4 regions of the Lysinibacillus sp. UBA5994 genome follow, and region 1 is predicted to be linked to each of the others. Evidence: riboswitches for the same ligand, from Rfam matches in the RefSeq annotation. Region 1 holds a riboswitch; each other region holds the start of a gene.
The links. A riboswitch is a leader RNA that binds a small molecule or an ion and turns the genes downstream of it on or off. The one in region 1 is predicted to bind cobalamin.

Region 1 (3,522 bases):
CGACCATGAAAGAGGAAATTACAAAAGTGTTAACGATGATTCAAGAGGGCAAAATTGATGCGGATAAAGGATCAGAGCTGATTCAAGTGCTACAACAGAAAGAAGAATCAGAGAATAAATTTGTGGAAAAAACAAAGTATTTAGATAAAACGTTAAAGGTCCGTGTTGTATCCACCGAAAATGATAATGTCACGGTAAATTTACCAATTAAACTTGTCAAAGCCGTATTGATGGCAGGACACAGCATCGCTGCAAGTATTCCGCAATCGGAAAAATACGTAAAAGATATCGACATCAATCTTCTTCTTGAAGCAATTGAAAATGAACTAGATGGACAAATTGTAGATATAAAATCAGCAAACGGGGATTCCGTTGCAGTCTTCATTGAGTAGAGGCGACGAATGATGCATGTAAAAGTGAAAGCAAAAGACGTTCGCTTTACCGTCCCTGTTCCCTATACTGTGCTAACCATTGTCCTCTCCATTTTAACTTCTAAATGGATACAGCAACAAGCCAATAAGTGGACAAAGGCATACTTCGATAAAAAGAAAATAGACTTTACCTTTCCGCTCATCGACAAAGAAATGCTAAAGCCGATTATCAAGGAACTACAAAATTATAAAGGACTTGTGCTAGTCGATGTCAAAGCTCAGGACGGGACTGAGGTTAAAGTTAGACTATAATCCCAATGATAGAATGGTAAGGGCATGTTATGATAAAAGCATGCTCTTTATTAATGTAATGAGCATCATTTGAAATGGGTAAGAGATGATCATTATTTCAGGACTTACGATAGAGACAACTATTTTTCAATGGTACATAAAATAGAAGATTTCTTTAAACTCAAATTAGAATTCTAGATCCATTTTAATAGAAAATCACGTACATCGTTAAAAATAGATTTTTGATTTGGGTATAAGTGATTAGTGGTAATCTATTTGGAACTACATAATTAAAAATACTGAATAATCCAAAAATAAAGAAGTTTAGAATCTTGATTTACTTTTCATTTGAAGGATGGTACACTTAAAACTATTGAACAACAACTATATATTGTGTTCGTTTTACAAAGGTACTACTACATGTAGTTTAAAAGGGAAGTTCGGTACAATTCCGACGCTGTCCCCGCAACTGTGAAGCTGACGATGATTGCAACCACTGTGCATTTGCATGGGAAGGGAATCAGAGAATGAAGCAAAGCCAGGAGACCTGCCTTTATAAAACAAATTTATCATTTCTTCGGGGATTAAGAGATGGGAACGTCAGTATTTTTGGTATGTTAACGTTTCCATTTAGCCTATCTCTCTAGAGGAGATAGGCTTTTTTATTTTATGAAAAGAGGGATTTCTATGAAACTTTATACGAAAACAATTTGTCCAAAATGCCTATGGGTAAAATCTGAACTACAACGTGCAGGACTTGAAGCTGAAATTGTTAACATCGATCACGATGAACAAGCAAAGCAAACGATTATTGACGCAGGTTTTTTAAGTGTGCCTGTTTTAGAGATGAATGAAACTTTCATAGGAGATGTTCAGGAAATTGTTTCTCAAATTGAGTTGATTGCCCTATGATTGTTTACGCGAGTCGTACAGGTAATGTCCGAAATGTTGTATCCAAATTAAAGGCAGAATGTATCGAGCTCTCGGAAGAATTGCGATTGAACAAGCCATATCTCTTAATTACCTACACAGATGGTTTAGGTGACATTCCAGCAAAGGTACAACGTTTCTTAGAAAAAAACAGGGATTTTTGTAAAGGAGTAGTTGCCAGTGGGAATAGTAACTTCGGTCATCATGTATTTGGCGCTGCTGGTGAGAAAATCGCTGCTACCTATCATGTACCCTTAGTAAGGAAATTAGATTTACGAGGTAATCAAACGGATTACGAAGCAATACAAACGTTTTATGAAACGAGGGTAATGAGATGAAAACCTATTTAAAGCTTAATAATGACGTACTGAATCGTTATAGTACAACTGGATTACTGGAGTTAGAAAAGGACCGCGAAGCTACGCGCCGCTACTTTTTAGAGTATGTTAACGTACGTTTGCGTTATTTTATAGATATTGAAGAAAAAATCCGCTATTTAGTTGATGAGGGCTACTATGAGAAAGCATTTATCGACATGTACGAAATGGAATTTATTAAGAAGCTGTACAAGAAAGCCTATGATTATAATTTCCGCTTTCCATCCTTTATGAGCGCAAGCAAATTTTACGATAGCTATGCTATGAAAAGTCGTGATGGGGAAGAAATCTTAGAAAAGTATGAGGATCGTATTGTCATTATTGCTTTGTATTTAGCTCAAGGCAACACGGCTCTAGCAGAACGCTCTGTCGAAGCAATGATGGAAGCCTATCAGCCTGCAACACCAACTGCTTTAAATAGTGGTAAGAAAGCACGTGGTGAATTAGTCAGCTGCTTTAAATTATCAATGGATGACTCCATGAATAGTATTGCTGAAAATATTGGCTATTGTTTAGAGCTATCACGCCTTGGTGGTGGAGTTGGGGTCAACTTAACAGATTTACGTCCATTAGGTGATCCAATTAAAGAGATATTAAATCGTGCAAGTGGTGTCATCCCAGTAGCGAAACTGTTAGAAAATTCTTTCAGTTATTCTAATCAGTTAGGGCAACGAAATGGCTCAGGTGTTGTCTATCTAAATATTTTCCATGCAGACATAGAAAATTTCATTTCATCAAAAAAACCAAATGCTGATGATAAAATTCGCCTCGCTACCCTTTCAACAGGGATTATTATACCTAGTATTTTCTTCGAACTGATGAAACGTGATAAGGATATTGTTTTGTTTAGCCCATACGATATTTTTAAAGAATATGGCAAACGTATGTCTGAAATTTCTATTTCAGACATGTACTACGAGCTACTTGATAACCCTAAAATTCGTAAAATTAAACGTTTAAATGCACGTAAGCTTTACACAGAGGTGAAAAAAGCACAATTTGAATCAGGCTATCCGTTTGAAATCTTTGATGATAATGTCAATAAGGTACATCCTTTAAAAAATATTGGACGTGTCAAAATGTCCAATTTATGTACAGAAATCTTACAAGTACAAGAGACAAGTATCATTACGGACCAGGATCAACCAAATGACTATGGATTAGATGTATCGTGTAACTTAGGTTCCATCGATATCCATGCAGCAAGTAAAGTCAATGATTTCGGCGCATTAGTCGATACAGCCATGCACCTATTAACGAATGTATCGCAAATGACACACATTAAGAATGTTCCGTCTGTTGCAAAAGCCAATCAATTAATGCATTCTGTAGGGCTTGGCTGTATGAACCTCCATGGGCATCTCGTGACAGAAGGCATCCTGTACGGCTCAAAAGATTCCATTGATTTCATGGATCACTTTATGGAAGCGATGAACTATTATTCTCTGAAATCTTCGATGGAAATGGCGAAAGAAAAAGCTGCAACCTTCTACCGATTTGAGGACAGTGATTATGCATCAGGTAGCTATTTTGACCAATATATCAATAAAACT
Region 2 (3,522 bases), on a different contig from region 1:
CTCTCACACTGTTCGAGAAAGCATTTGCATGAAGCTGTGGTAATACAGCCATTTTTTTCGCCAAAGCACGAGCATTATAAGAAAGAATATTTTGTCCATCAATCGAAACGGTTCCAGCAGTAGCTGGTAAAATACCACTCATTACTTTTAATAATGTGGATTTCCCGCTACCATTCGGCCCTAGAATGCCAAGAATTTTTCCTTTTTCAACAGTAAAACTAATGTCCCTGACGATTGGTACATCTTCATAGCCACCTGATAGATGTTCAACAACAATCATGCCCGTACCCCCTTGCTTCTTCGCTGCTTATAAAAAATATAGGAGAAAACAGGTGCTCCAATAAATGCCGTAATAACACCAATTGGTAGCTCTCTTGGCACAATGATTGTTCGTGCTACTAAGTCGCAAATAATGAGTAATGTTGCACCATTGAAAAAAGATAATGGTAATAAGTGGCGATGATCAGAACCCCAAATCATCCTTGTCATATGCGGCACTACTAATCCTACAAAGCCAATTGTGCCAGAAACTGCTACAGCTGCTCCAGTTAGCATAGAGCCACCTGTTAATATCAAATATTTACTGCGCTTTACATTAACACCTAAATGTTTTGCTCGCTCTTCACCATACAACAAGACATTTAATTCTCGTCTTTGTGTCCATAGCATTATTGAACCTACAATCACAAATGGAATGATCATTTGGACATATGGCCAACCACGCATCGAAACAGAACCAAGTAGCCAGCCTATTACCTGACGTAATTCTTCACCAGATAAGGCAATCATTAATGAAATGAGGGAACCTAAAAATGAACTAAAAATAACACCTGTTAATATCAACGTTTCCATTTTTAATGAGCGGTCTACGAGTCTAGCAAAGCTCATAACAACTACCATCGTAATGATAGCACCAATCATACTGAAGATTGGCAGCGCATACAAACCGACAACAGGTATAGAAATACTAAAAAAGATCGTTAAAACAGCACCAACAGAAGCCCCTGATGAAACCCCTAGTGTATATGGATCTGCTAATGGATTTTTTAATAAACCTTGGAAAGCTGCTCCAGCAATAGCTAGAGATGCGCCTACTAGTCCCGCTAATAACACACGAGGTAAACGAATTTTCCAAAAGATATTGGCGGCTGTTTCATCAACCGCCTTATTCCACAATACTTCTAATGGAATATGAACCGAGCCTATCGCTACGCCACACCAGATGCTAATAAGAAGAAGCGTACATGTTAATGTATAGGCTAGTGCTATTTTTTTCACTTAAATACCTCAGGATAGATTGCTTTTGCTAATTCTTCTAGACCTTCAGCTAAACGTGGCCCTTGACGACTTGTCGTACTTTCATCTACCTGCACAATCGCATTATTTTTTACGGCATTAATCGTATCAAAGCCTGCACGTTTTGGTATTTTCGTTAAAATATCTGGTACATAATGATATGTCACCACGATGACATCTGGATTTTTTGCGATAATTTGTTCTGCATCAATTTTATACCAATTATCGCCATCTACAGCTACATTGTCTGCATTGATCATTTCAAGCATCGCGTTCATAAATGTACCATTGCCAGCTGTATAAATATCTGGCTCATCTGATGCTTCAACTAACACTTTTTTGGGTTCAACATCCTTGACTTTAGACAAAACTTCTTCTACTTTTGCCTTCATATTAGCGACAATTTTTTCTGCCTCTGGTAATTTCCCTGTAGCACGTCCAAGTTGCTCAATTGTTGTATATGTTTCATTAAAGTCTTGTGCATTTTTTACAACAAATACTTTCAAACCTGCTGATTCAAGCTGTGCAATAGCCTCTTCTGAAAGAGACATGCTAGATTCGTGTGAAAAAACGATATCTGGTTTTAAGGCAATAATTTTTTCAATATCGTATTCCATACCCCCAACCTTATCCTTCTCAGCTGCCTCTGGCGGATAATCGTCGTTGTCCGTAACACCAACTATTTCATCATTTAAACCTAGTCCAAAAAGGATTTCAGTATTACTCGGAATGAGTGAAACAATTTTCTCAGGAGGTGCTTCAAGTGTAATGTCCTTACCAAGGGCATCTGTTATCGTCATTGGGAATGTTGCTTCATCCACCTGTGCTGTTTCTTGCTGTGTTTGCTGCTCGTTAGATGGTTTGTTATCTTTTGCTTCCTGCCCACAAGCAGCTAGCAAGCCTACTGCTAAAAATGCTGATAATCCTATTTTCCAAAATTTCTTCATGTGAATCCTCCTTCGTTGATCCGTGCGACATTTCGCTTTACTCTACATCAAAATAAAACCCCTCATCTTTGATCGATGAGGGGGCAAAATCGCACCAAAAAACTGATACAAAATCCACCACCCTATCCTCGTAGGTTGTCATGTCGTTATAAAGGCAGGTCTCCTGGCTAGTGCTACTTGCGATTTTTCAAGCCTTCCCGAAATCTTCAGTGGCATCATTTGAAAAAACTCACACTTACAGTGGCGGGACCGCATCGGAATTACACCGATTTCCCTTTTCACTTTACTTAAGTAAAGAACCTTTATAATATTCAGTTGATTTCATTATACATGAAAATGAAAAAAGTCGCCTCCATTCAAGACGACTCCCCGGCCATTATACAATTTCAGAAAAGTATTGGACTGTTTTCATTTGAGCACCCATTTCTCTTAATGACCATGTCTGTTCTAAATAAACGTCTGCTAGTTTTTCATATTTCCCACCAAATTTATGTGCCCACTCAACCGCTATGACACTTTCATAAAGGTGAGCCATTTTTTCCGCCATACCTTTAGCTTCAAAAGTTTTCGTTGCCTCGTCTAAAGCGCTAAAAATTTGCAGTTTCACAGACATATTCGCCAATTGTTCTTTAACGATTTGTACTAGTGAGCTGTCAGCTAATTTGTCTAATCGTTCCTCCATCTCCTGTACAAACAGTTCATGAGCATGAAACTTATCTACTAAACGAATGAGTTCTAAGGCCAAAATATTAGCCGTCCCTTCCCACACCGTTAACACTTGGGCGTCTCTTAATAAGCGGGGCGTTACAAAGTCTTCTATATAGCCATTACCTCCGTGTAATTCAATTGCCTCACTAGCATAATGAACAGCTTGCTCTGCTGTTTCCTTTTTCATAATGGCAATATATAAACGATTCATAATAAGATCTTGCTGAGTTCCCTGTCCACTTGTCACTTTATCGTATAATTGGATAAGGTCAAAAACTGTCGCTACTTCCACGTGCAACTTAGCTGCAAATTTCCCTAAAGTATCCTGAATCATAGGGTACTGTGTTAAGGGCTTGCCAAATGCATGTCGATTGCTTACATAATGTTTTGCCTCTAAGAAGCCGCGACGCATAATACCAATTGAAGCGACTGCATTACAAATTCTAGAGAGATTTAGTGCTTCTAGCATATAATAAATCCCTTTATTTTGCTCCCCTACAACATAGGCAAGTGTACCATCAAATTCTACCTCACCAGAGGGAACTGCCCGAACGCCTAGCTTATCTTTCAG
Region 3 (3,522 bases), on a different contig from region 1:
GTGAGCCTTCATATAGCCAAATGTTGCATCTTTTAAGCGATTTAAAATAATTTTTATCTTCTTTGCTGTATTGGGCTTTAAATATTTATAAGTGATTTGCTTTAACTTAGGCAAATCAAGCATAAATAGGAATAGCGCAATCATATAAACGAGAAGACTGATAAATAGGCTGGGTATCTCTGAAAAGAAGGCAGAAACTTTGCTATAATTAAAGAAGCTTAAAAAGGATTCTTCGACTTTCTTTATGAAATCCATAGTGGTTTTTTGAAGCGAAGCACTTACTTCAGGTGGAAAGTCTTCTGTGTATTTAGAAATATTTTCTTGCATATGAAGCCACATATCTGATAGCTTGGAAATATAATAGGGAGCTTGCTTAGATAGTAAAATTATTTGTGTCATTATTTGTGTAATAGAAAGATAACAAATAATAGATATAACAATAACACTCACTATGTAAATAAAAGCAACTGCTATTTTCCGTGACATTTTCCATTTCCGTTTAAAGAACATGACAATTGGTTCTAAGAAAAATGCACTAATCCCAGCAAGTATTAAAGGCATGGACACTGGGATAACAAAATAGGCAGCTAGAAGTAGTGATATTATCACAATCAACCGAAAAATCAATTTCCTAGCATTAAATTTATTCATAAACTCACCTTCTTTGCGAAAAAATTAAGTTAAGTGTAACCATAAATCAAATTTTATTACGTTCTGAAACAATAAAGGTAGGGATGAATTATGGAAAAAGAGATTTTGCAACTTTTTAGTAATCTAACAGAGCATGATCGCGATATTCAATATGAATCTTACGAGGAATTAATAAAAATTATGCAAGAACCCGTAGATTGGACATATGCAGTTTGGGAACAGCTAATAAAAGCTCTTACATACAATAATGGTTATTCTCGTGCACGTGCTGCACAAATTTTATGCGCTTTAGCTGCAAAAAGTGATCCAGAAGAAAGGGTCTTGGAGGATTTTTTAAAGATTTGGGCTGTGACTTACGATGAACAATCTGCTACGGCAAGGCATGCATTACAAGCAATTTGGAAAATTGGACAGGCGGGTCCAGTACAAAGAGATTTGGTTGTATCGTATCTAGCTAAAAGATTTCAAACATGTATAGATGAAAAACAGCCATCTCTTATTCGTCAGGATATTATAATGTCATTTAAAAAGTTATATGATCAAACAAATGACTCGAAATTATTAGATATTGCCCATCGTTTAATTAATGAAGAACAAGATGCTAAATATAAAAAGAAGTATAAGTCAGCCATCCGTTCAAAGTAGCGAGGTGGTGTTTTTTTGTGCAAATTCTTTGATGAACGATAGAATAGTCAACTATAATGAATGAAAAAAGGGGATTATGCATGAGCATTTATAATTATCTAGTTCGGAAGCCTAATGGCGAAATTTTATCGATGGAAACATATCGTGGAAAAACAATGTTAATTGTTAACACGGCAAACCAATGCCGATTTACATATCAATTTGAAGACTTACAGAAAATGTATGATAGATATGGAAAAGAGAATTTTGTAGTTCTTGGATTCCCTTGTGATCAATTTGGCCATCAAAATCCTGAAGATGGGGAGGAAACTAAGCATCTATGCAAGGTAAACTATGGGGTCACATTCCCGATTTTTGAGCTTGTACAGGTAAATGGAGAGGCTACCCATCCACTCTTTAATTATTTAAAGCATGAAGTGGATTACCGAGAGTTTGGGAAGGCAAGTATGCAGGAGAAAATGTTGGCAGAAGCAATTGTTCAACTTGCCCCAAGCTTTTTAGATGGTCGTAATATTCGCTGGAACTTTACAAAATTTCTAGTAGATGCTAATGGTAAGACCGTCGCACGCTTTGAACCAACAGATTCACAGCTCGATATTGAAAAAGCAATTGAAACACTATTATAGTAAATTTCTTAATAATGTAAAAATTTGTTAGGGTTTTCTCTTCAAGTAGAAATAATGCTATATTTTAAAACTGTGTACAGCTATTTTTTCTGAAGCATATATGATAAACTGCTTTACAAATGAAATATTCTTGCAGAATAAAGGTGCTAATTAGCATAATCGGGAATCCGGTGAAAAACCGGAGCTGTTTCCGCAACTGTAAGTGCAGCCATTATAAAGATTTACCACTGTCTCAAAGAAGATGGGAAGGTCCTTTATAACACATTCGTTTCATGTGACGAACTGTACAAGCCAGGAGACCGACCTTTATTTGAACGTATAAAAACTTCTCGGAAGCTAGGAGGATATACGGCAAATACATAGGCTTTGTCCAGTTTGATGGCTCATTATGTTATTTTTGTCGTTCCTTTGCAAAAAGGAGCGACTTTTTTATGCCTTTCAAATAAGAATTTTTCATTATAGAAAATAGGGGGGAAGCAAGTGAAAAAAGATGCCCGTTATTCTTGTTATCCATTTATGCGTGAGAAAGCTTCAACGGTCGATTTTGAAATTCGAACAGATAGCCTGACAACACATCTAGGAGTTGCATTAGCTGCGGTAAAAAAAGAGGATGTTCAAGTTGTTGCTGAGGATTTATTGCTTATGTTACCTATGGCTTATCATGTGAATGGCTCAGTACGTGGGAAATTAGCAGTAACTGAAGAGGATTTATCTTGGTTAAGTGAACGTTATGATTTTTACGTTCGCCATGTGAAGGAAGAGATTCAAAGTTTTGTTTTACCTCAAGGAACAGAGGCTGCTGCAGCCTTACATCTTTGTCGCAGTGAGGCAAAAAAATCATATCGTACTTTACACAAAGTATCAGAAGAACGAGAGGTTCCAGCTATTCTTTTCGATTACCTTGGTTTATTAGCTAATGTATGTTTTGTCATGGCTGTTTTTATGAATCAGCAAGCTGGAATAGCGGAAATACCGTTTATTAGTAAATCCTACCCAATGAAAAAGAAAAAGGAGAATAACAATGAAAAAAGTATTTAATTTCCAATGGCTATCAGTGCTCTTACTTGCACTGGTATTAGCAGGCTGTGGCACTGCTGAAGATACAAAAAATAAAGATGCTTCGCAAGATACACAACAAGCAGAGAAAACAAGCTATAAAGTGACAGATGACCGTGGAGTGGAAATAGAGTTTAAAGAAGTACCAAAAACAGTTGTATCTTTACAACCAAGTAATACTGAAATTTTGTTTGCTTTAGGTGTTGGCGATAAAATTGTAGGAGCAACTGAGTACGATACTTACCCAGAGGAAGCACAAAAAATTGAACGTGTCTCTGATACTACGAACTTTAACAGTGAAAGAATTATAGCGTTAAAGCCAGATGTTGTCATTGCTTATACAATCGGTGATAAGGATGCCCTAAAGCCGCTTGAGGACGCAGGAATTAAAGTGTTTGTTATTCAATCTGCGACTACTTTCGACGATGTTTATGGAGATATCGAACAAATTGCTGCTGTGATGGATGTTCCTGATAAAGGAAATAAATTAAACGAAGAGATTAAAGCGAAAATTGCTGAAGTACAAACGAAGGTGAAGGATGTA
Region 4 (3,522 bases), on a different contig from region 1:
TTCAATTTGTGTGACGTCTACCCTCTTAGCGAATAACGTGCCAGCCTGTGCCTTTGCTCCCATTGGTACTGCCCCTAAATAGACATCAAAGCTTTCTTGTTGGTAAACGAGTCCAATATCATCATAGACTGCATTGTAGCAAGCTGATGCACAGCCATTAATATTGACACGCACTCTTGCAGGTACCTTCATCCCCTCTATGGCATGATAGAGCTGTTCGGTTATCGGAGCAGCCTCCATTTTCTCCCCATCACAAAAATCGCAGGCCTTCATGGCTATGATTGAACCAGAGGGAGCAACATAAAGACCTGCTTCCTGTAAGGCTTGCACCGCTTCCGTGGCATCGCACGTTGGTATGGATACGAGTATACTATAGGAAGCAGAATATTTTATCGCCCCCTTTTCGCCAGCAATTTCGGCTATTTTTTGGAATTGTGCAGGAGTATAATGCTTATTAATAATGCCAGGGCTAACGGCTAGACGGGTAAACTCACCATGACGGTTCAGTGTTTCAAATGTTTGATCTGGTACATTTTTTTGAAATGCGTTCATTTTTATCGCTCCTTATAAAAAAGGAGCTAGCAAAAACGCTAGCTCGAATGGATTAAAAGTTTTCAGGATAGAAGCCCTTTGCTAAAATTTCAATGGCCTCTGCCGCACGAACCCCTTCAGACGCTGCTGAAAGTGGCAGGATGACAAAGCGCTCATTTTTGACCGCTTCCATCTCCTTTAAGGCTGGATCATTTTTTAAGAATTGGATCTTTTGGTCTGCCGTTGTTTCACCGTAATCAATCACGACAACTACCTCTGGGTTGCGGTCTACTGCATCTTCCTTCGACACAGTTGTCCAGCCTGATTCCACATCACCAAAGATATTTTGTCCACCCGCGATTGTCACAAGCTCATTCATAAAGTTTTGACCAGCTGTAAATACATCCTTTTCACCGCTATCAAACACAAGAACACGTAATTTTTCGCTATCTTTTGGTAATTTAGCTTGTACTGCCTCTACATCTTTCGTCATTTGCTCAATTAAAGCTTCGCCACGATCCTCAATACGGAAAATCTTCGCGATATTGCGAATATCAGTGAAAATATCCTCTATTGTTGGCTTTGTCATGTTGGAAGCCGTATGTAAATACGTATGGATGCCTAATTCTTCAAGCTCTTCTGGTGTGCCTACACCCTTTTCGCCAAAGCCACTTTTCCAGCCAGCATATAGGAAATCTGCCTCGGCATCGATGACTTGCTCCTTCGTTGGGTATTGATCGGAAAGAACAGGGACCTTATCGTATGCCTCTTGCAGTGGTTCATAGATTTTATCATCTAAGTAAGCTGTCCCTACCATAGAATCCTCTAAACCAAGTGCTAACATAATTTCTGTCACATGTTGATTTAAGCTAATCGCTTTTGTTGGTGCTTCCGTATATGTTTGAGTTGTGTCATTATTTTTAATGGTTACTTCTGCTGCCGCCTCAGATGGCTCAACCTTTTCACCTTGTGCAGCTGATTCCGTTTTGTCCTTTGCGTTACAAGCCCCTAAAACAGCGACCAAGGCAATGATCATCATCAGCCATATACTTTTCCATTTCTTCATGTCCTTTTCTCCTTTGCTGTTAAAATATAGAAAGAAATCAGAGACTTCTTTACTACTAAGGTAGTTGGAAGGGCATAAAAAAACCCTCTTGTCGCCAAGAGAGTAGCATAGTGAAATAACGGTATCATTATTACCTTCATCACTATCCCCATCCTCGTGGTTCTTAGTCAAAAAATACATACTGGCAGGTATCCTGGCTTAGGTTCATCATCTATACGCCTTCCCATAGTTTCACTACAGTGGCATGCTGTATAGACTCCCCATTTACAGTTGCGGGACAGCATCGGAATTGCACCGATTTCCCTTTTAAGCAAATGACAAATGCCATTTGCACCAATACGTTCTATAATGGTCAATACTATTGATAGACTAGCAGAAGAAAATTTATCGCGCAATCAGTAGTATGACACTAAAAGTATAATCATCATTATATTAGCACTATTTTGACATAAAGACGAACTATTTTACAAGAAATATAGAAGCTAGTATTCTGTTACAATAAAAAGATAGCATTCTATAGAAACGAGGATTTCTTATGTACAAAACAATAGGTGTACTTGCGCACGTGGATGCAGGAAAAACGACCTTCTCTGAGCAAGTGCTTTTTCATACAAATAGTATTCAAGCACGGGGGCGAGTTGATCATCAGGATACCTTTCTTGATCATCATGAGCTAGAGCGCAGACGAGGCATTACGATATTTGCCGAGCAAGGGCGCATGAATATTGGCGATGATACATACACATTGATTGATACGCCAGGGCATGTCGATTTCTCCCCTGAGATGGAGCGTGCTATTCGTGTGATGGATTATGCCATTATTATCATTAGCGCTGTCGAAGGGATACAGGGCCATACAGAAACAGTGTGGCAACTTTTACGTCAATACCATGTCCCTACCTTCTTCTTTATCAATAAAATGGATCGTGAGGGTGCCAATATGGAGGCTGTCATCAGACAGCTTCGCAAAGATTGCTCTCAGCATGTTTTGTTCATCGATGAGCCACTGCGAGCAGACTATGTATCAAATAATATTATGGAATGGCTGGCGGAGCGCGACGAAAAATTGCTTGATGCCTTTCTAAATGAGTCATTGGAGCATGAACAGTGTCTTGCTCAATTAAAGGAAATGATTAAAAATGAAGGTGCCTTCCCTTGCTTTGCTGGCTCGGCCTTAAAGGATGAGGGCATTCAGGAATTTCTTGACCAGCTCCCGCTGTTAACGGCTTCCCATTTTGACAAGGATGCCCCGTTTGAGGGCGAGGTTTTTAAGATTCGTCATGATGGGCACCAGCGTTTAACCTTTATGAAGGCAACCAAAGGCTCGTTGCATGTACGAGATGAATTTTCATTTGACGAAGTAACAGAAAAAGTGACCGAAATTCGCCTTTATAACGGCAGTCGCTTTGAGACCGTTCAACAGGTAGAGGCAGGAGAAATTTTCGCTGTCAAAGGACTGAGCCAGGCAAACATTGGGGATCGAATCGGTACAACGATGCTATCACAGCCCTATGAGCTTGTCCCAACCTTACAGGCAAAGGTTCAATATGAGGGTGATCAGCATATCAAGGAAGTGCTACAGATTTTCCGTTTACTCGAAGCAGAAGAGCCGTCCTTGCGTGTGGTCTGGCAGGAAAAATTTCAGGAAATCCATGTGCATATTATGGGTGCCATTCAATTGGAGGTCCTGACAGAGGTATTAATGACGCGTTTTTCATTAGCTGTCTCCTTTGGTGAGCCGCAAATTTTATACATGGAAACCATTGCGACGACCGTAACGGGCTATGGTCATTTCGAGCCCCTCAAGCATTATGCAGAAGTTCATTTATTAATGGAGCCAAATCCACGTGGAACAGGTAATACCTTCACCAATGCCTGTCATGCCGATCATTTATCTGTAGGCAATCAGCGCCTTGTTGAAAAGC

Region 2: linked by a shared signal. The riboswitch ahead of B3D98_RS02205 (ABC transporter substrate-binding protein) and the one ahead of B3D98_RS08785 (glutaredoxin family protein) in region 1 are both predicted to bind cobalamin.
Region 3: linked by a shared signal. The riboswitch ahead of B3D98_RS19175 (hypothetical protein) and the one ahead of B3D98_RS08785 (glutaredoxin family protein) in region 1 are both predicted to bind cobalamin.
Region 4: linked by a shared signal. The riboswitch ahead of B3D98_RS04590 (ABC transporter substrate-binding protein) and the one ahead of B3D98_RS08785 (glutaredoxin family protein) in region 1 are both predicted to bind cobalamin.

What each region holds. Positions count from the first base shown of each region.
Region 1 covers NZ_DJAU01000026.1:131,014-134,535, reverse strand. The annotation lists gene B3D98_RS08795 (SHOCT-like domain-containing protein) at 6-392, shown strand; gene B3D98_RS08790 (hypothetical protein) at 402-683, shown strand; cobalamin riboswitch at 1,054-1,231, shown strand; gene B3D98_RS08785 (glutaredoxin family protein) at 1,350-1,574, shown strand; gene nrdI (class Ib ribonucleoside-diphosphate reductase assembly flavoprotein NrdI) at 1,571-1,930, shown strand; gene nrdE (class 1b ribonucleoside-diphosphate reductase subunit alpha) at 1,927-3,522, shown strand, end outside.
Region 2 covers NZ_DJAU01000007.1:13,337-16,858, forward strand. The annotation lists gene B3D98_RS02195 (adenosylcobinamide amidohydrolase) at 1-280, opposite strand, end outside; gene B3D98_RS02200 (FecCD family ABC transporter permease) at 277-1,278, opposite strand; gene B3D98_RS02205 (ABC transporter substrate-binding protein) at 1,275-2,243, opposite strand; cobalamin riboswitch at 2,380-2,562, opposite strand; gene B3D98_RS02210 (acyl-CoA dehydrogenase family protein) at 2,620-3,522, opposite strand, start outside.
Region 3 covers NZ_DJAU01000057.1:69,674-73,195, reverse strand. The annotation lists gene ytvI (sporulation integral membrane protein YtvI) at 1-651, opposite strand, end outside; gene B3D98_RS19185 (hypothetical protein) at 742-1,296, shown strand; gene B3D98_RS19180 (glutathione peroxidase) at 1,377-1,922, shown strand; cobalamin riboswitch at 2,047-2,244, shown strand; gene B3D98_RS19175 (hypothetical protein) at 2,403-2,960, shown strand; gene B3D98_RS19170 (ABC transporter substrate-binding protein) at 2,944-3,522, shown strand, end outside.
Region 4 covers NZ_DJAU01000012.1:376,874-380,395, reverse strand. The annotation lists gene B3D98_RS04595 (precorrin-3B methylase) at 1-552, opposite strand, end outside; gene B3D98_RS04590 (ABC transporter substrate-binding protein) at 605-1,597, opposite strand; cobalamin riboswitch at 1,764-1,950, opposite strand; gene B3D98_RS04585 (elongation factor G) at 2,133-3,522, shown strand, end outside.